One region of the Lysinibacillus sp. FSL K6-0102 genome, then DNA from elsewhere that is predicted to be linked to it. Evidence: riboswitches for the same ligand, from Rfam matches in the RefSeq annotation. Region 1 holds a riboswitch; each other region holds the start of a gene.

Region 1 (7,286 bases):
GGGACTATCCATTAGGTACAGATCATTTAGGAAGGTGTATCTTGTCACGCCTTCTTTTAGGTATTCGTTATTCTTTAGGTTCAGCGCTCATCATTCAGCTAGTCGCTATTGTTTTAGCTATCCTACTGGGTGCTTTTGTAGCGTTGAAAAGAGGATTAATTGATTTTCTTTTTATTCGATTATGTGATATTTTATTAGCCTTTCCGACACTCGTACTTGCATTTGGACTGTTAGGTATATTAGGTCCTAGCTTAAAAAATGTTTTAATAGCGCTCATTTTCACACAGCTTATTTATTATGCAAGAATGATCCGAGGTTTGTTTATTGGCATCAATGAGAAAGACTTTGTTCAAGCTGCTAGGATAACGGGCACTACAGGTATCCAATTAATTAGACGCCATTATATACCCAATCTATTGCCATCTATTGTCACGATTGTCGCATTAGATATCGGGAAGGTGATTTTAGAAATTGCAGGCTTTTCGTTTATCGGACTTGGGGTGCAGGCACCGATCCCAGAATGGGGCATGATGATCAATGAAGGAAAGCAATACATGAGACAGCATCCTGAATTAATGCTTTATCCAGGACTTGCCATCATCCTTGTTGTGTTATTGTTTAATCAATTAGCAAATCGTTTAAAAAGGCTTGACTAGGAAAGGGGAAGTTATGGAGAAAGTTTTAGAAGTGATAGACCTCACAGTCAAAATAGGGGAGAAAAATATATTAACCTCTATCAACCTGACAGCTTATAAAGGGCGAGTCCTAGGAATTATCGGGGAAAGTGGCAGTGGCAAGTCCATGCTTTGCCATGCCATCATGCAAACATTACCGTCCTTTGCCCATGTCAGCCAAGGGGACGTACTCTATCTGCAAGAAAATTTATTAAACGTTTCAGCTACTAAATGGAGAGCTTATCGTGGCAGACATCTTTCGATGATTTTGCAAAACCCATCCGCTGCATTTGATCATATTCAAACGATTGAAAGTCATTTTCGAGAAACATTAAAAGCACACTTTAAGCTTACAAAAAAAGAAATGAGACAGATCGCCCTTGATGCTTTGAAAAAAGTTCATTTACCTCAGCCAGAGCAGCTCTTGTCCTACTATCCTTTCCAGTTAAGTGGAGGCATGCTACAGCGAGTGATGATTGCTCTGTCAATGGCGATACAGGCCTCCCTCTACATCGCAGACGAGCCTACGACTGCTCTGGATACCATCAATCAGAAACAAGTATTAACACTATTTAATCAAATTCGCTCAGAAACAGATGCTACCATACTCCTTGTCACGCATGATTTAGGTGTCATTGCTGAGCTTGCGGACGATGTGGCTGTGATGTATCAAGGAGAAATCGTTGAGCAAGCAAATGTTTTTGATTTTTTTGATGCGCCTCAGCATCCCTATACCAAGAAACTTTTACAAGCGAGAATGCTATGAGGTGATAAAATGACGCTACTAGAAGTAAAAAATATTGAGAAATACTATGCGCAAAGACCATTTCTATTCAAACGAGGACAGGAAGCCCCTGTATTAGAGAATGTGACATTTTCACTTCAGGAAGGAGAATGTCTTGGCATCGTCGGTCAAAGTGGTTCTGGAAAAAGCACATTAGGGCGCATTATTTTAGGGATTGAACGACCAACAAACGGAGAGCTGATCTTTCAAGGTGTCAATTTATACGAAGCACCCAGCAAAGAGAAAAAAATGATACGAAGAAATTTACAGGCTGTTTTTCAAAATAGTTATCATTCATTTAATCCAAAACAGACGATTTTCGAAATACTCGAAGAACCGTTTTTGAATTTCGAGCATTTTAGCAAAGCAGAGCGACAACAGAAAGTAAGGGAATTACTAGACTGTGTAGAGTTAGAGTGGGCAATGGCTCAAAACTATTCCTCACAGCTAAGTGGGGGACAGCAGCAACGAGTCAACATTGCTAGAGCTCTTGCATTAAAGCCGAAACTGATTGTTTTAGATGAGGCCATTAGTAGTCTTGATATGATTTTGCAAAAGACGATTATAGAGCTACTGCAAAGACTTCAAAAAGAGCTACAGCTTGCTTATCTATTCATTTCACATGATTTACAGGCCACACGTTTTATGTCAGATCGCATCCTTGTGATGCAGCATGGTCAGCTAGTGGAGGAGATAGGCAAGGATGGGACATATCAGCACCCCGCTTCACAAGCGTTATACAATGCAATTTTGCCATCACACCCGCGGGAAAGAAAAAAGAAGGATAGACCCAATTAAACAGAAACGCCATTTTGAGAAATTAAAAATGGCGTTTTCTTAATTTTTAAAGCAATATAGAAACAAAAATAAATAAAATTAATCAAGATATTAATTTTATTTATTTTTTAATTAAAATTATTAATTTTATTATTTACATCTTTAATTTCTTTATTATATAATCAGCTTAACTTAAAGGAAGGAGTTCACTATGGCTTATCAAGTAATCACAAATTGTCCTGTCTGCAGTAAAACATTAAAAATTACGAAGTTACAGTGTTCTCATTGTCACACGACCATTGAAAATGAGTTTGAATTGTCGAAGCTAGCATCCTTATCACAGGATCAGCTTCATTTTGTGGAAGTATTTTTAACCTGCCGAGGAAATATTAAAGAGGTTGAAAAGGAACTGGGGGTTTCGTATCCAACAGTTCGAGGCAAGCTAAATGATATTATTTCATCCCTTGGCTATGCTCAAAAGAAGAAAAATGAAGTAGATGAGAAAAAAATTGTAAGCATGCTTGAAAATGGCGAAATCACAACAGATGAAGCCATAAAGCTCTTAAAAGACGAATAGGGAGGAACGACCATGAAAGAGGAAATTACAAAAGTGTTAACGATGATTCAAGAGGGCAAAATTGATGCGGATAAAGGATCAGAGCTGATTCAAGTGCTACAACAGAAAGAAGAATCAGAGAATAAATTTGTGGAAAAAACAAAGTATTTAGATAAAACGTTAAAGGTCCGTGTTGTATCCACCGAAAATGATAATGTCACGGTAAATTTACCAATTAAACTTGTCAAAGCCGTATTGATGGCAGGACACAGCATCGCTGCAAGTATTCCGCAATCTGAAAAATACGTAAAAGATATCGACATCAATCTTCTTCTTGAAGCAATTGAAAATGAACTAGATGGACAAATTGTAGATATAAAATCAGCAAACGGAGATTCCGTTGCAGTCTTCATTGAGTAGAGGCGACGAATGATGCATGTAAAAGTGAAAGCAAAAGACGTTCGCTTTACCGTCCCTGTTCCCTATACTGTGCTAACCATTGTCCTCTCCATTTTAACTTCTAAATGGATTCAGCAACAAGCCAATAAGTGGACAAAGGCATACTTCGATAAAAAGAAAATAGACTTTACCTTTCCCCTCATCGACAAAGAAATGTTAAAGCCGATTATCAAGGAACTACAAAATTATAAAGGACTTGTGCTAGTCGATGTCAAAGCTCAGGACGGGACTGAGGTTAAGGTTAGACTATAATCCCAATGATAGAATGGTAAGAGCATGTTATGATAAAAGCATGCTCTTTATTAATGTAATGAGCATCATTTGAAATGGGTAAGAGATGATCATTATTTCAGGACTTACGATAGAGACAACTATTTTTCAATGGTACATAAAATAGAAGATTTCTTTAAACTCAAATTAGAATTCTAGATCCATTTTAATAGAAAATCACGTACATCGTTAAAAATAGATTTTTGATTTGGGTATAAGTGATTAGTGGTAATCTATTTGGAACTACATAATTAAAAATACTGAATAATCCAAAAATAAAGAAGTTTAGAATCTAGATTTACTTTTCATTTGAAGGATGGTAAACTTAAAACTATTGAACAACAACAATATATTGTGTTCGTTTTACTAAGGTACTACTATATGTAGTTTAAAAGGGAAGTTCGGTACAATTCCGACGCTGTCCCCGCAACTGTTAAGCTGACGATGATAGCATCCACTGTGCATGCGCATGGGAAGGAAATCAGAGAATGAAGCAAAGCCAGGAGACCTGCCTTTATAAAACAAATTAATCATTTCTTCGGGGATTAAGAGATGGGAACGTCGGTATTTTTAGTATGTTAACGTTTCCATTTTAGCTATCTCTCTTAAAGAGATAGCCTTTTTATTTTATGAAAAGAGGGATTTCTATGAAACTTTATACGAAAACAATTTGTCCAAAATGCCTGTGGGTAAAATCTGAATTACAACGTGCAGGACTTGAAGCAGAAATTGTTAACATTGATCACGATGAACAAGCTAAGCAAACCATTATAGATGCAGGTTTTTTAAGTGTGCCTGTTTTAGAAATGAATGAAACCTTTATAGGAGATGTTCAGGAAATTGTTTCTCAAATTGAGTTGATTACCCTATGATCGTTTATGCAAGTCGTACAGGCAATGTCCGAAATGTTGTATCCAAATTAAAGGCAGAAGCTATCGAGCTCTCTGAAGAATTGCGACTGAATAAGCCGTATCTTTTAATTACCTACACAGATGGTTTAGGTGACATTCCAGCGAAGGTGCAACGCTTTTTAGAAAAAAACAGAGATTTTTGTAAAGGAGTAGTTGCCAGTGGCAATAGTAACTTTGGCCATCATGTATTTGGCGCTGCTGGTGAGAAAATTGCTACTACCTATCATGTACCCTTAGTAAGGAAATTAGATTTACGAGGCAATCAAACAGATTATGAAGCAATACAAACGTTTTATGAAACGAGGGTAATGAGATGAAAACCTATTTAAAGCTTAATAATGACGTACTGAATCGTTATAGTACAACTGGATTACTTGAGTTAGAAAAAGATCGTGAAGCTACGCGCCGCTACTTTTTAGAGTATGTCAACGTACGTTTGCGTTATTTTATAGATATTGAGGAAAAAATCCGCTATTTAGTTGATGAGGGCTACTATGAGAAAGCATTTATCGACATGTACGAAATGGAATTTATTAAGAAGTTGTATAAAAAAGCCTATGATTATAATTTCCGTTTCCCATCCTTTATGAGCGCCAGCAAGTTTTATGATAGCTATGCTATGAAAAGTCGTGACGGCGAAGAGATTTTAGAAAAATATGAGGATCGTATTGTTATTATTGCTTTGTATTTAGCTCAAGGCAACACAGCTTTAGCAGAACGTTCTGTCGAAGCGATGATGGAAGCCTATCAACCTGCCACACCAACTGCATTGAATAGTGGCAAGAAAGCACGTGGTGAATTAGTAAGCTGCTTTAAATTATCAATGGATGACTCCATGAATAGTATTGCTGAAAATATTGGCTATTGTTTAGAGCTATCACGCCTTGGTGGTGGAGTTGGGGTCAACTTAACAGATTTACGTCCATTAGGTGATCCAATTAAAGAGATATTAAATCGTGCAAGTGGTGTCATCCCAGTAGCGAAACTGTTAGAAAATTCTTTCAGTTATTCTAATCAGTTAGGGCAACGAAATGGCTCAGGTGTTGTCTATCTAAATATTTTCCATGCAGACATAGAAAATTTCATTTCATCAAAAAAACCAAATGCTGATGATAAAATTCGCCTCGCTACCCTTTCAACAGGGATTATTATACCTAGTATTTTCTTCGAACTGATGAAACGTGATAAGGATATTGTTTTGTTTAGCCCATACGATATTTTTAAAGAATATGGCAAACGTATGTCTGAAATTTCTATTTCAGACATGTACTACGAGCTACTTGATAACCCTAAAATTCGTAAAATTAAACGTTTAAATGCACGCAAGCTTTACACAGAGGTGAAAAAAGCACAATTTGAATCAGGCTATCCGTTTGAAATCTTTGATGATAATGTCAATAAGGTACATCCTTTAAAAAATATTGGACGTGTCAAAATGTCCAATTTATGTACAGAAATCTTACAAGTACAAGAGACAAGTATCATTACGGACCAGGATCAACCAAATGACTATGGATTAGATGTATCGTGTAACTTAGGTTCCATCGATATCCATGCAGCAAGTAAAGTCAATGATTTCGGCGCATTAGTCGATACAGCCATGCACCTATTAACAAATGTATCGCAAATGACACACATTAAGAATGTTCCGTCTGTTGCAAAAGCCAATCAATTAATGCATTCTGTAGGGCTTGGCTGTATGAACCTCCATGGGCATCTCGTGACAGAAGGCATCCTGTACGGCTCAAAAGATTCCATTGATTTCATGGATCACTTTATGGAAGCGATGAACTATTATTCTCTGAAATCTTCGATGGAAATGGCGAAAGAAAAAGCTGCAACCTTCTACCGATTTGAGGACAGTGATTATGCATCAGGTAGCTATTTTGACCAATATATCAATAAAACTGAAGAAGAACTATCGCCTGCTGTGTTGAAGGCGCTTGGCAATATTCCAATCATCACAAACAAGATGTGGGAAACGTTAAAGCAGGATGTAATGCAGTACGGTCTATTCCATTCCTATCGTTTGGCTATTGCCCCAACTGGTAGTATTTCATATATTCGTAGCTGTACGGCTTCAATCGCACCATGTACAGAGCGCGTAGAGGTTCGTGATTACGCCGATAGTAGAACCATTTATCCAATGCCTCATTTAACAAATGACAATAGTCATTTATATGTGGAGGCGTATGATGTGAATCCTTATGATTTAATTGATTTATATGCAGCTTCTCAAAAGCACGTTGACCAAGGTATTTCCATGACGCTTTATGTAACGGACAATTGGACAACCGAACAATTGGCTAAAGTATACATTTATGCGTGGATAAAGGGCATTAAGTCTGTTTACTATGTTCGTCAACGATTACAAAGCTTAGAGGAGTGTGTAGCATGTCAAATATAATTTATGAGGCAGTCAATTGGAATAAGGCAACAAGTGAGCTTGCCAATATATTTTGGGACCAGCAATGGAAGCAAATTTGGTTTCCAGAAGAAATTGCGGTCAGTAAAGATATTAAACAATGGAAAAGCTTTGAGCATCAGGACACATATAAAAAAGTATTTGCAGGATTAACCTTACTGGATACTGTACAAACAAATATCGGGATGAATCGTGTTGCTGCTTATACAGACGATTTACAGGAAAAGGCTGTCCTAACCGTTTTTGATGCATTCGAGGCGATACATGCCAAGTCCTATTCTTATATTTTCACAACGCTTTGTACAAACGAAGAAATCGACGAGCTATTTGAATGGGTTAAGAAAAATGAATTTCTACAGTATAAAGCCAATAAAATAGCAGACATTTATAATAGTATTGAAGAAGGCAATCCAGAGAGCTTATGGAAAGC
Region 2 (7,286 bases), 490 kb from region 1:
CGAATTCCCGATAATGACAGTTGTCAACATACCAATATCATGTTCTAGCATTTCTGCTAGTGTTGTCATGGTCACTTCTTGACGTTCTCGATAGGCACTTTTCACAAGCCCAACTGGTGTGTCTGGCGAACGATATTCTAAGAGTATTCGTTGAGCCTCGACAATTTGTCTTGTTCGACGTCCACTTTTAGGATTGTATAAAGCAATGACAAAGTCCGCCATTGCAGCTGCCTCGACACGCTTTGCAATTAAATTCCAAGGTGTTAGATGGTCACTCAAACTGATTGTACAAGCATCATGCATAATAGGTGCACCAAGTATGCTAGCGCATGAATTAATCGCAGAAATCCCAGGAACAATTTCTACTTCAATTCCTGTTGCTTCTGTCCAGCCTAGCTCAATTAACACCTCATAGACTAAACCCGCCATGCCATAGACGCCTGCATCACCACTCGAAATTACTGAGACGATGCTCCCTGCTTCGGCTTGACGAACGGCTTCCTGTGCACGCGACACTTCTTCTGTCATGCCTGTACTAACAATCGATTTTGCACTTACTAAATCTTGAATCAGCTCTACATAGGTTTTATAGCCTATAATCATATCACTTTGTTGTAAAGCCTCTACTGCACGTGTCGTAATATGCTTAAAATCTCCAGGTCCAAAGCCTACTACGAAAATTTTTCCTTTTTGCGCCATGTTGTTACCCCTCTTTCACCTTTTCGATCCCTTTAATGGCAGTTGTTTGAGCAGTACGCTGTAATGTACCTTCACGAAGTGTAAAGACATGTTCGTTGTATAAGGATTCATGATGTAAATCTTGTACTAGTGTTCTAGCATGCTCTGTTGATGGCACACGATACCAGTTTCCTTGAGGATAAGCGATTACCACACAAGCATCCTTGCAGCGTCCATTACAGCGCGTTCTTGTCGTATGTATTTCCTGATCGAGTGCTTGCCGCTGTATCTCATCTCGAATGGCTAAGGTAATTTCCTCCCCATCCTTTTTCATGCAGCTACTGCCATTGCAAATAAAGAGATGTGTTTTCATCCCCTCTAAATTCCAAGTTGTCATCTTCTGTCTCCCCTCATTTGCTTTTTGGAAAAAGAAAAACCTTTACTCTATAACGAAGAGTAAAGGTTTTGTAGAAGCCAAATAAAAACGAATAGAATGAAATACAGGTACCCGCTTTCGCTTCAACTTCTCCCTCCGAAAAGTTTGCATGCACAATCAAATAAGCAGGTTTCCTGACTTAAGCTTCATTTTACTGTCGCACCTTCCCAAGTTTGTACCAGTGGCTTTGCGATTTCATCAGCTATTACAGTAGCGGGGGCTGTATTGGATTTTCACCAATTTCCCTATTATCTCGAACTATTCGAGCACTTATTGACGTTTTATATGAAATTTTTATTAGAATTTTAAATAGAAAACTGTCTTTATCATATCTTATTATTTTAAAATTTCAATATTTCTTTAAAAATTTATGACAAATTTATCAATTTTGAATGGAACTAGGTATGAATTTTATACAATCTATATAATTTGCGCACAAAATTTTATCAGAATATTCACCGTTGACCTTTAATTTAAAAAATTTCATAAAAGGTATAGCATATTTATGGAAATTCATGTTACACTTTGTCGTGAAATCTCACAATTTGAATGTTTTTCGGTGCAAAGTGCTTGTCATTTTGCTTAAAAGGGAAGCCGGTTTGAGTCCGGCGCGGTCCCGCCACTGTAATAGGGAGCTTTATAGAATATGTCACTGTCCAACGGATGGGAAGACCTATAAAGCATTGAACTAGAGCCAGGAGACCTGCCGAAAAATAAGTGATCGTTTCAACCTACGAGGATAGGTGTGCGGCTTAGCAGATGAGACTGTTATTTGCTTTTTTAGCTATGCACTTTTCCACCTAAGGAGAAGTGCTTTTTTTAATTACGCACGCAATATTCTAAAAATCTATTAATTAGTTAGGAGGAAAGCTTTTTGACATTATCATGGTGGAAACTTAGTTATTTTTTACTGGCCTTTTTAATCGTGCCAAAACGTGCCTTTGCCATGCATATCATGGAAGGTTTTTTACCAATCGAATGGGCTATTTTTTGGTGGGTGATCTCTATCCCATTTATCATTCTAGGATTGCGTTCTATTCGAAAAACCATTGATGAAAATCCTGAAACAAAAATGCTTTTGGGGCTTTCAGGAGCCTTTGCCTTTGTGCTATCCGCCCTAAAAATCCCTTCAGTTACAGGTAGTTGTTCTCACCCAACTGGTGTAGGACTTGGGACAGTACTCTTTGGCCCTCTAGCAATGAGTGTAATTGGAACAATCGTTTTATTATTTCAATCTTTATTATTAGCTCATGGAGGAATTACAACTTTAGGGGCTAATGCCTTTTCTATGGCTATTGTTGGTCCTTTTATTGCTTACTTTGTCTTTAAAGGGGCTCAAAAAGTAGGGTTGTCATTTTCACTAGCCATATTCTTTGCAGCTATGCTTGGTGATTTAGGTACATACATTGTGACTTCTGTACAACTAGCACTAGCCTTTCCTTCAGAGGTTGGAGGCTTTATGGCATCCTTTACAAAGTTTGCAGGTATTTTTGCCTTAACTCAAATTCCTTTAGCAGTGAGTGAAGGAATTTTAACGGTCATTGTGATGAATTTCTTGAAAAAATACAATGTTAGCGAATTAAAAACGTTACGTGTTTTCTCAACAAAGGAGGCACATTAACAAATGAAAAAAAATTTATTGTTATTAGCAATTGTTGTGTTGTTAGCCATCATTCCCTTATTCATACAAAAAGGTGCTGAATTTGGTGGTGCTGATGGAGAAGCAGAAGCAGCTATTGGTGAAATTAATGCGGAATATGAACCATGGTTTGAAAGTCTATGGGAGCCACCAAGTGGTGAAATCGAAAGCTTATTATTCGTGCTACAGGCAGCTATAGGAGCTGGCTTTATTGGCTACTTCATCGGCTATATGCGTGGCAAACACAAAGAAGGTTAACCATTATGTTACTCATTGATAAGTATGCCTATCTGAATAAGCTAGCGTCCGTTCATCCGCTAGAAAAAATGATATTTTCACTTGGACTACTTCTCATAACGCTCATCATGAGAGATGAACGACTTTCACTCATTACATTTTTTGTAATGAGTGCTTTTATCATTTTAGGTGCAAAAATTCCGCTTGCATACTACGGCAAATTATTATTGCTACCTAGCTTTTTCTTATTAACAAGTCTCGTATCTATTTTACTTTCCTTTACATCATCAACGAATACACTCCCTGCCCATATTTGGTCGTTTACATTTAGGAATTGGACTGTCTTTATTGGGAATGCAAGTGTGTTAGCAGCGCAACAGCTGTTCTTTATTGTCCTTGGTAGCATTAGTTGTTTATACTTTTTAATTCTAACCACTTCCGTACAAGGAATATGTTATGTGCTACGACAATGGCGACTCCCCTCTTTATTAGTGGAGCTCGTCGAACTAATCTATCGTTTTATTTTTATGTTTTTAGAAAGCATGCAAAATATACATCTCGCCCAGCAAGCACGTCTTGGCTATCATTCACCGATGCAATGGCTACGCTCTGTCTCCATGCTTATTGTGGCATTATTTGTGGAAATGTTTCAGCGTAGCCGAGAGCTCAACAATGCCATGCAATCACGTGGAGGCGAGGCCGTCTACTGGCAAGAGATGGGCTCTTATAGCAAGAAAAATTGGCTAGGCATGGCAGCTATTTTACTAGTCCTCATCGTATATGGAGGGTATTTTACATGACAGCATTTTATTTTGAACTCAACCAATTATCTTATGCCTATGCGGATGGTACGAAGGCGTTGTCAGATATTACATTAGACATTCCAAAAGGTAAAAAAATCGCCATACTTGGACATAATGGCGCAGGAAAATCGACTTTATTTCAGCATCTTAACGGTATTTTAAAACCTACAGCTGGAACGATTGTATTCGAAGGCAACGATCTGGAATATAGTCGAAAAGCTTTAAAGGCCCTACGCCAAAAAGTCGGCATTGTTTTTCAGAATGCAGATCATCAGCTTTTTTCAGGGACCGTCAAGCAAGATATAGCATTTGGCCCATTGAATCTCGGCTGGTCTACTGAAAAAACGGAAGAAAAAATAGCATGGGCCGTTGCGCAAACCGAAGTGGAAGATTTGCTTGATAAACCCATTCATTTTTTAAGCGTAGGTCAGAAAAAACGTGTAGCAATGGCAGGTGTTTTAGCGATGGAGCCCTCTGTCCTTTTGTTAGATGAACCAACAGCAGGTCTTGATAATTATTATGCTACACAAGTATTACAATACTTAGCCAATTTAGATGATGGTGAGAGAACCATTTTACTAGCAACCCATGACATACCTCTCGCCTATGAATGGGCCGATCTAATCATTGTTATGGAGGCTGGAAAAATTATTTATAACGGTGATCCAATCACCTTGTTTTATGAAGACGAATTGTTACATCGCGCGCATCTTGAACGTCCATGGATTTTTGAAATGGTCATAGCTTTGCAAAAAAAGAAGCTATTGCAGGAAAATATCAACATCCCTCGTTCCAAGCAGGAGCTACAACAATTAATAGAACAGATCTAAAGCTTTTAACAAGGCTAGGTTTTTTCGTTATACCTACCAAAAATTAAAATAGCAAAGAAAAATTTTCCTCCATTACGAAACTTTTCTAATCTTTGTCCGTATTAATATAGTCGAGATTTAATTTATAACACCAAGGAGAGATAACAATTGAAAAGTTGGTATAAAAAATCAGTCGCTGTTGTAGCATCTGCTGCACTCATGGTTCCTGCTGCCTCTGCCTTTGCTGAGGCACCTCAGCATAAAGCGAAAAACATGCTGGCAAACAGTGCGAAACAAACAGAGAAGAATGAAGAAAAATGGATGAGTAAGGATACAATTGTTATCAAGCATTCAGGTCTTGATAAAAACGTACATAAAAAAATTGGCTCCAAGGTCATCCGCTCCATTCCTTCATTAGGGTATGATGTTGTACAACTAAATAAAGGCGTATCGATCGAAAAAGCCGTCTCTTACTATTTAAAGCAAAACGGAATATCAAGTGTATCTCCTAGTTACATCTATCATTCTTTTAATAAAGAAGCTGATCCTAAAAAACAAGAGATGTATCATTTAAACTTACTGCAAATGGATAAGGCACTAGAATTAGCAGGCAACCATGATGTCACAGTTGCTGTCATTGATTCTGGTGTAGATTTTAAACACCCCGATCTAAAGTCACAAGTACTTCCACCCTATAATGCAGCAGCACCTGCTAATACTACTTATTCAGGCGATCACGGAACACATGTGGCAGGTATTATCGCCGCAGCAAAAGATAATGGCGTAGGTGGGCATGGGATTAATCCGAATGCAAAGTTACTGCCAATTGATGTATTTAACGGCAAAGAAGGTGCTAATGATTTCATTATTGCACAGGGTATTCTTTATGCAATTGAGCAGGGCGTTGACGTCATTAATATGAGTCTAGGAGGCTATGGTGAATCTCCCCTGATGAAGGAAGCCGTTCAGAAAGCGATTGATAGTGGGATTACAATTGTGGCGGCCGCAGGAAATGAATCGACAGATGAATATTCCTTCCCCGCTTCTTTCGAAGGTGTCATTAGTGTTGGTTCAACAAACGAACGTAACAAACTATCAAGCTACTCCAATTACGGACCATCTGTGGATATTGTTGCACCAGGTGAAGACATTTATAGTACCGTTCATGATGCGAAGAAAGGATCATCTTTTGTCAAGTTTAGTGGAACATCCATGGCTTCTCCTGTCGTGGCAGGTATCGCCTCTCTTCTTAAATCCAAAGACCCATCTTTAAAACCGCATCAAATAGAAGCGATTTTAGAAATGACCGCACAAGATTTGGGCGAGAAAGGCTATGATCTTACTTATGGTCACGGATTAGTTGATCCTGTAAAAGCATTACAATTTGATTTAAATAAATTGCCTAAGCATTATTCAGAGACAAAGGAAGATCGTATTAAGAACGCCAAGATCCTTGCTAAAAATAAGCTAAATACAGAACAGGGTGCTTTTGAACAGCAAGACGAAAAGAAATGGTATAAAGTCGATTTAGAAGAAAATGAATATGCTCAATTAACATTAAAAGGCGCTGACAAATACGACTATGCCTTTGATTTATATTTCTACCCAAATAGCGGGATTGGAGATGTAGAGCCTATCCATGTCAATGATGTTCGCGTAGGAAAAAAAGAAGGTTATCTATTTAAAGCAGATCAAAAGGGAACGCTTGTCATTGGTGTCAAAGATCATAATGGAAGCTATAGTTTAAAAGGCAAATCTACTTACATTTTTACAGCACAAACGACGAAGGACTTGCCAATTGATACAATAGACAAGTCTACGATGGAGCCTATTAAAAAGTTCCCATATAGTACAGCAGGTAAAAACTATACATTACTGTCAAAAGATCAACAACAAGATCAAGATTACTTCACGTTCTCTGTCAAAAAACCGACGACGTTACAATTTGATCTATCGGGAATTCCTGGTGTCACTGCCTCTATGGAGCTTTATCTAAAAGATGACTTTAATCCTGTGCCACCAGAAGAAATCGATCAAGCTGAAAATGATGAAGGTGAAGAAGAAGCCTATCCAATGCAGACCGCTTATGGTACAGCAAAAGGTGAACCGGTTCGTATGATTATCGACGCTGTTCCAGATCAAGAGTACGTTTTAAGTGTATCTAATGAAAGTAATAGCGAGTTTTCTATGGAGATGTTCTTTAGTGGCGGCATCGAAAAAGAAGAAACGATCAGTGAATCGATGATCCCTTACACATTAAAAGGTGAAGTAGTTTCCCTCCCACCTGATGAGGATGGTCTACCTGTAGATGAAGCCATGATCGAAGAAAATGTTCCAGAGAGCCAATTACCGCTTATAGAAAACAACATAAAAAAACGTAATGAAATTGACAGCCTGATGAGTATGTTATTGAATCCTACGGCTTCAGGCAATCTAGAAAATGTTGACCCTATCATTAAGCAAGCAATCCGCTTTGAAATAGGTGACGATCAAAAAGCTTATTTCCAAACAGATTATGATGAGGATTATTTCTTATTTAAAGCGAAGGAAGACGCCCTTTATAGCTTCAGCTTTTTGAAAGGCATGAACCAAATGCCGACAGGTACAGTGTTTGAATATGATGAAGAAACAAAAGAATTAATTCCCGTTTCTTCCTTAACTAATGACCTTGGTATACTGGCACT
Region 3 (7,286 bases), 170 kb from region 1:
AAAACAAGCCCTCCATTTTTTGGAGGGCTTGTAATATCTTATGGCAGGGTAGAGATATATTTATGCCCAAGAAAGAAATACCCGCGGAAATACCCGAAGCGAGCAGGCTCATCCCATCCTACAGGCAATGCATGGCTGCCTGTGCTTCTTGCCATGGAACCGAATATCCTTTGCCCTTAGCACAAAAGATACTAGAGGAACTATACTCAGGGTCGGCATTTTTATCGTAGCCAATCTGTGCAATCACATCCTCTGTATTATGGCACACATCATAGCCATCAAATTGGAGTGTGAGTGCACCTTTCCCATTTGTATAGGCGGCAAAGGTTGTGCTGTAGCTCATTAAAGTGGCAACAGGTGCACGACCTGTTAGGATAACATCCGTTTCGGATAAAATCGGGTCATCGAACGTGCCTGCTGCTTGCTGAATATCAGTCATCATACGACCGATAAAGTCGTTTGAAGCTTTCATTTTAAAGCGATAATAGGGTTCAAGTAGAACATTTTGTGCCTGCTCCAGCCCCTGACGCAGGGCACGGAAACTGGCTTCACGGAAATCTCCCCCCGATGTATGTTCATTGTGCCCGCGACCTGTTAGAAGTGTAAAATGAATATCTGTTACAGGGAAGCCTGTCAGTAGCCCATGATGGTCACGCTCAAACAGATGCTTTTCAACAAGGCGCTGATTGCCTACAGATAAATGATCGGCATGACAGGCATTGGTGAAGGTATTACCTGTTCCACGTGGATTTGGCTCCATTAATAAATGAACTTCTGCATAATGCTTGAGGGGCTCGAAATGACCATAGCCCGTTACGGTCGTCGCAATGGTTTCCATGTATAAAATTTGCGGCTCACCAAAGGAGACAGCTAATGAAAAACGCGTCATTAATACCTCTGTCAGGACCTCCAATTGAATGGCACCCATAATATGCACATGGATTTCCTGAAATTTTTCCTGCCAGACCACACGCAAGGACGGCTCTTCTGCTTCGAGTAAACGGAAAATCTGTAGCACTTCCTTGATATGCTGATCACCCTCATATTGAACCTTTGCCTGTAAGGTTGGGACAAGCTCATAGGGCTGTGATAGCATCGTTGTACCGATTCGATCCCCAATGTTTGCCTGGCTCAGTCCTTTGACAGCGAAAATTTCTCCTGCCTCTACCTGTTGAACGGTCTCAAAGCGACTGCCGTTATAAAGGCGAATTTCGGTCACTTTTTCTGTTACTTCGTCAAATGAAAATTCATCTCGTACATGCAACGAGCCCTTGGTTGCCTTCATAAAGGTTAAACGCTGGTGCCCATCATGACGAATCTTAAAAACCTCGCCCTCAAACGGGGCATCCTTGTCAAAATGGGAAGCCGTTAACAGCGGGAGCTGGTCAAGAAATTCCTGAATGCCCTCATCCTTTAAGGCCGAGCCAGCAAAGCAAGGGAAGGCACCTTCATTTTTAATCATTTCCTTTAATTGAGCAAGACACTGTTCATGCTCCAATGACTCATTTAGAAAGGCATCAAGCAATTTTTCGTCGCGCTCCGCCAGCCATTCCATAATATTATTTGATACATAGTCTGCTCGCAGTGGCTCATCGATGAACAATACATGCTGAGAGCAATCTTTGCGAAGCTGTCTGATGACAGCCTCCATATTGGCACCCTCACGATCCATTTTATTGATAAAGAAGAAGGTAGGGACATGGTATTGACGTAAAAGTTGCCACACTGTTTCTGTATGGCCCTGTATCCCTTCGACAGCGCTAATGATAATAATGGCATAATCCATCACACGAATGGCACGCTCCATCTCAGGGGAGAAATCGACATGCCCTGGCGTATCAATCAATGTGTATGTATCATCGCCAATATTCATGCGCCCTTGCTCGGCAAATATCGTAATGCCCCGTCTGCGCTCTAGCTCATGATGATCAAGAAAGGTATCCTGATGATCAACACGCCCCCGTGCTTGAATACTATTTGTATGAAAAAGCACTTGCTCAGAGAAGGTCGTTTTTCCTGCATCCACGTGCGCAAGTACACCGATCGTTTTGTACATAAGAAATCCTCGTTTCTATAGAATGCTATCTTTTTATTGTAACAGAATACTAGCTTCTATATTTCTTGTAAAATAGTTCGTCTTTATGTCGAAATAGTGCTAATATAATGATGATTATACTTTTAGTGTCATACTACTGATTGCGCGATAAATTTTCTTCTGCTAGTCTATCAATAGTATTGACCATTATAGAACGTATTGGTGCAAATGGCATTTGTCATTTGCTTAAAAGGGAAATCGGTGCAATTCCGATGCTGTCCCGCAACTGTAAATGGGGAGTCTATACAGCATGCCACTGTAGTGAAACTATGGGAAGGCGTATAGATGATGAACCTAAGCCAGGATACCTGCCAGTATGTATTTTTTGACTAAGAACCACGAGGATGGGGATAGTGATGAAGGTAATGATACCGTTATTTCACTATGCTACTCTCTTGGCGACAAGAGGGTTTTTTTATGCCCTTCCAACTACCTTAGTAGTAAAGAAGTCTCTGATTTCTTTCTATATTTTAACAGCAAAGGAGAAAAGGACATGAAGAAATGGAAAAGTATATGGCTGATGATGATCATTGCCTTGGTCGCTGTTTTAGGGGCTTGTAACGCAAAGGACAAAACGGAATCAGCTGCACAAGGTGAAAAGGTTGAGCCATCTGAGGCGGCAGCAGAAGTAACCATTAAAAATAATGACACAACTCAAACATATACGGAAGCACCAACAAAAGCGATTAGCTTAAATCAACATGTGACAGAAATTATGTTAGCACTTGGTTTAGAGGATTCTATGGTAGGGACAGCTTACTTAGATGATAAAATCTATGAACCACTGCAAGAGGCATACGATAAGGTCCCTGTTCTTTCCGATCAATACCCAACGAAGGAGCAAGTCATCGATGCCGAGGCAGATTTCCTATATGCTGGCTGGAAAAGTGGCTTTGGCGAAAAGGGTGTAGGCACACCAGAAGAGCTTGAAGAATTAGGCATCCATACGTATTTACATACGGCTTCCAACATGACAAAGCCAACCATAGAGGATATTTTCACTGATATTCGCAATATCGCAAAGATTTTCCGTATTGAGGATCGTGGCGAAGCTTTAATTGAGCAAATGACGAAAGATGTAGAGGCAGTACAAGCTAAATTACCAAAAGATAGCGAAAAATTACGTGTTCTTGTGTTTGATAGCGGTGAAAAGGATGTATTTACAGCTGGTCAAAACTTTATGAATGAGCTTGTGACAATCGCGGGTGGACAAAATATCTTTGGTGATGTGGAATCAGGCTGGACAACTGTGTCGAAGGAAGATGCAGTAGACCGCAACCCAGAGGTAGTTGTCGTGATTGATTACGGTGAAACAACGGCAGACCAAAAGATCCAATTCTTAAAAAATGATCCAGCCTTAAAGGAGATGGAAGCGGTCAAAAATGAGCGCTTTGTCATCCTGCCACTTTCAGCAGCGTCTGAAGGGGTTCGTGCGGCAGAGGCCATTGAAATTTTAGCAAAGGGCTTCTATCCTGAAAACTTTTAATCCATTCGAGCTAGCGTTTTGCTAGCTCCTTTTTTATAAGGAGCGATAAAAATGAACGCATTTCAAAAAAATGTACCAGATCAAACATTTGAAACACTGAACCGTCATGGTGAGTTTACCCGTCTAGCCGTTAGCCCTGGCATTATTAATAAGCATTATACTCCTGCACAATTCCAAAAGATAGCCGAAATTGCTGGCGAAAAGGGGGCGATAAAATATTCTGCTTCCTATAGTATACTCGTATCCATACCAACGTGCGATGCCACAGAAGCGGTGCAAGCCTTACAGGAAGCAGGTCTTTATGTTGCTCCCTCTGGTTCAATCATAGCCATGAAGGCCTGCGATTTTTGTGATGGGGAGAAAATGGAGGCTGCTCCGATAACCGAACAGCTCTATCATGCCATAGAGGGGATGAAGGTACCTGCAAGAGTGCGTGTCAATATTAATGGCTGTGCATCAGCTTGCTACAATGCAGTCTATGATGATATTGGACTCGTTTACCAACAAGAAAGCTTTGATGTCTATTTAGGGGCAGTACCGATGGGAGCAAAGGCACAGGCTGGCACGTTATTCGCTAAGAGGGTAGACGTCACACAAATTGAAGATTTTTTACTGCACCTGATAAACCTTTATAAGGAGCATGCTCGCCCAAATGAGCCCTTTTATAAATTTTATCGCAGAACAAAGTCAGCAGAATATTGGGAACTAGTAAAAAATTCAATTAAATAGCAGGAATATTACTTAGGGTGTCGAAGTATTGTAATAAGGCACAGAAAATTACAATACAAAGGAGCAAGAACATGACATCGAAACAAGGGATTCAACCAGAAGATCTTTATCACTTAAAATCAGTAGCAGATCCACAGCTTTCACCAGATGGGACAGAGGTAGTTTATGTAGAGACTCGTATGGACGAGAAGAAAAATGACTATATATCGAATTTGTTTTACATAAACTTGAAGGACAAAACACCACAGCAATGGACATTTGGTGAAGATAGAACGACGAGTTCCCCTGTTTGGTCACCAGATGGCAGTCAAATTGCATTTTTGTCAACGAGAACAGGTAAGTCGCAAATTTATGTTCTTTCGAGAGCAGGTGGAGAGGCAAAACAGGTGACACATTGTAAAAATGGAGCGACCTCCCCTGTCTGGTCACCATGTGGCAAGAAAATTGCTTTTTCAGTCGTGCTAGGGAAAGATGAAACCATCCTAGATAAAGCGGAGGATGAGAAGAAAAAGGATAAAGAACTAAAGCCACTAGAAATCGAGAAAATGAAACACAAATCGGATGCTGGTGGATTTATTGATATGGAGCAGTTTACCCATATTGCCATTGTCAATGTGGCATCAGGAGAGCTAGAACAAGTGACAGAAGGCAAAGAGTACTGCCATCTGGGTACTTGGTCGCCAGATGGCAAATACCTTACGTACTTAGCAGATAAAGCGGAGGATTTAGATTTCTCATTTAATGTGGATATCTATTTATTGGAGTTAGAATCTAAGCAGAGTCACAAGCTAACAGAAGGTTCGGGTGCTTATTACCAAACAGCTTGGTCTCCGAATAGTCGCTATCTTTCTTTTGTAGGTGGAGAACGTGAATTTGAAAATGCCACACAAGCAAAGCTTTGGATTTATGACATGGAGCAAAAACTACTAAACTGTGTAACAAGTGAATTTGATGCGCCTGTTGGTGATTATGTCATCGGTGATTTCCTGCAAGGTGTAGCGTCACCACGTGTGCAATGGATGAATGATAATCATAGCTTCTACTTCCAAGTCACAGATCACGGCAATGCGGCGATTTATTACGGAAATGTAGATGGCGAAATTTACCCAGCTATCCATGATGATCAATATGTCTATGGCTTCTCACTTGATGCGCAAAATGATCAGGCTATTGCGGCTATTAGCACAACGACCAATCCAGGCGATCTGTTTTATGTGAACCTAAAAACAGGTGACAAAGAACAGTTGACGTCCATTAATGAAGATTTTTTAAAAACCAAAACATTAGCTGTTCCCGAGAGTATCGAATTTGAAGGTGCAGAAGGCTGGAAGGTCAATGGCTGGATTATGAGGCCAGTTGGCTATGAAGCAGGGAAGAAATATCCTCTCATTCTTGAAATCCATGGTGGTCCGCATGCAATGTATGGCAATACCTACTTTAATGAATTCCAAATCCTTGCTGCACAAGGCTTTGCAGTGCTTTATACTAATCCGCGTGGTAGTCATGGCTATGGCCAAAAATTTGTGGATGCAGTACGTGGCGATTATGGTGGTAATGATTATGCAGACTTAATGGCAGCGGTAGACTACGCTCTGGAGCACTATGATTTTATTGATCAAGATCGTCTAGGTGTAACTGGTGGAAGCTACGGTGGTTTTATGACCAACTGGATTGTGGGCCATACAAATCGCTTTAAAGCAGCTGTGACGCAGCGCTCCATTTCGAACTGGATTAGCTTTGCTGGTGTCAGTGATATCGGCTATTACTTTACAGACTGGCAAATTCAAGCAGGACTCGATGATATAGAGAAGCTATGGCATCATTCGCCACTGAAGTATGTAGACAAAGTGGAGACACCATTATTGATTTTACATGGTGAAAAAGACTATCGTTGTCCAATTGAGCAGGCAGAGCAATTGTTTATCGCCTTAAAATATCGTAAAAAACAAACAAAGTTCGTGCGTTTCCCTGAGGCGAATCATGAACTTTCAAGAAGTGGAAAGCCTACATTACGAATTAATCGACTTGAATATATCCGTGATTGGTTTGTGAAATATCTATAATCGGGTGGCCTAAGAAGAGAACAGTCTTCTTAGGCTACTTTTAATAGAAAGGCTCTGTTTGTTTATAACGTTTCAATCTTTTGGAGTCTTTATTGTAGAGATACCGAACCTCCTTAGGTAGAATCAACTTTTCCTTACATAAAAAGAATCACACCTTGGTGTGATTCTCGATTGGTTAGTCGATTTTCTGGATGAACACGACCTTCAGATAATTAAATTCAGGGTATTCACGTGGTACACGGAAATCCTTCGGTAAACCGTATTCCTCGACAATTTTATAGCGTGTACGAGTCTCTTTAAATGCTTGGTCAATAAAGCCTTTGAACTTTTTCATGCCAAAGCTGGCATTATTTGTGGAAGCCACGATGATGCCGTTTTTAGCGGTAATGGCAATCGTGTCCTTTAGTAATTTAGGGTAGTCCTTTGCCGTTGAAAAGGTCATTTGCTTCGTACGTGCAAAGCTAGGTGGGTCTAAAACGACAAGGTCAAACTGTAAAGCATGGCGTTGTGCATATTTAAAATAATGGAAGACATCCATGACTTTTATATCCTGTGCCTCATAATCAATATGATTGACACTAAATTGCTCAATCGTTTTGGCTAGACTGCGCTTTGCCACATCTACACTCGTTGTCTTGATGGCTCCTCCTAGAGCGGCTGCCACAGAAAATGCTCCTGTATAGGAAAATGTATTCAGCATGTCTGTATTGTTGGCATAACGCTCACGAATAGCCAATCGTACCTCACGTTGATCGAGGAAAATCCCTGTCATGGCGCCATCGTTTAAATGCACCGCATAGGTCATACCATTTTCCTTCACCATGATAGGAAATTCTCCTGGCGTGCCCATTACAAAATCATCTTGCTCGATATATTGTCCTTTGCTATCAAAGCGTTTTTTCTCATAAATCGC

Evidence for each region. A riboswitch is a leader RNA that binds a small molecule or an ion and turns the genes downstream of it on or off. The one in region 1 is predicted to bind cobalamin.
Region 2: it holds a riboswitch for cobalamin, as region 1 does, so the genes downstream of both, NYE73_RS15575 (energy-coupling factor ABC transporter permease) here and NYE73_RS12925 (glutaredoxin family protein) in region 1, are expected to answer to the same signal.
Region 3: it holds a riboswitch for cobalamin, as region 1 does, so the genes downstream of both, NYE73_RS12085 (ABC transporter substrate-binding protein) here and NYE73_RS12925 (glutaredoxin family protein) in region 1, are expected to answer to the same signal.

The regions. Positions count from the first base shown of each region.
Region 1 is NZ_JBBOPH010000001.1:2,556,333-2,563,618, forward strand. Features, by position in the region: gene NYE73_RS12895 (ABC transporter permease subunit) at 1-656, shown strand, start outside; gene NYE73_RS12900 (ABC transporter ATP-binding protein) at 670-1,440, shown strand; gene NYE73_RS12905 (ABC transporter ATP-binding protein) at 1,450-2,256, shown strand; gene NYE73_RS12910 (DUF2089 domain-containing protein) at 2,447-2,812, shown strand; gene NYE73_RS12915 (SHOCT-like domain-containing protein) at 2,825-3,211, shown strand; gene NYE73_RS12920 (hypothetical protein) at 3,221-3,502, shown strand; cobalamin riboswitch at 3,873-4,050, shown strand; gene NYE73_RS12925 (glutaredoxin family protein) at 4,168-4,392, shown strand; gene nrdI (class Ib ribonucleoside-diphosphate reductase assembly flavoprotein NrdI) at 4,389-4,748, shown strand; gene nrdE (class 1b ribonucleoside-diphosphate reductase subunit alpha) at 4,745-6,838, shown strand; gene nrdF (class 1b ribonucleoside-diphosphate reductase subunit beta) at 6,826-7,286, shown strand, end outside.
Region 2 is NZ_JBBOPH010000001.1:3,047,829-3,055,114, forward strand. Features, by position in the region: gene cobJ (precorrin-3B C(17)-methyltransferase) at 1-699, opposite strand, end outside; gene NYE73_RS15570 ((2Fe-2S) ferredoxin domain-containing protein) at 704-1,075, opposite strand; cobalamin riboswitch at 1,222-1,403, opposite strand; cobalamin riboswitch at 1,655-1,839, shown strand; gene NYE73_RS15575 (energy-coupling factor ABC transporter permease) at 1,989-2,735, shown strand; gene NYE73_RS15580 (energy-coupling factor ABC transporter substrate-binding protein) at 2,739-3,011, shown strand; gene cbiQ (cobalt ECF transporter T component CbiQ) at 3,017-3,790, shown strand; gene NYE73_RS15590 (energy-coupling factor ABC transporter ATP-binding protein) at 3,787-4,623, shown strand; gene NYE73_RS15595 (S8 family serine peptidase) at 4,771-7,286, shown strand, end outside.
Region 3 is NZ_JBBOPH010000001.1:2,383,603-2,390,888, forward strand. Features, by position in the region: gene NYE73_RS12075 (hypothetical protein) at 1-1, shown strand, start outside; gene NYE73_RS12080 (elongation factor G) at 119-2,056, opposite strand; cobalamin riboswitch at 2,239-2,425, shown strand; gene NYE73_RS12085 (ABC transporter substrate-binding protein) at 2,589-3,581, shown strand; gene NYE73_RS12090 (precorrin-3B methylase) at 3,633-4,310, shown strand; gene NYE73_RS12095 (S9 family peptidase) at 4,382-6,373, shown strand; gene NYE73_RS12100 (class I SAM-dependent rRNA methyltransferase) at 6,549-7,286, opposite strand, start outside.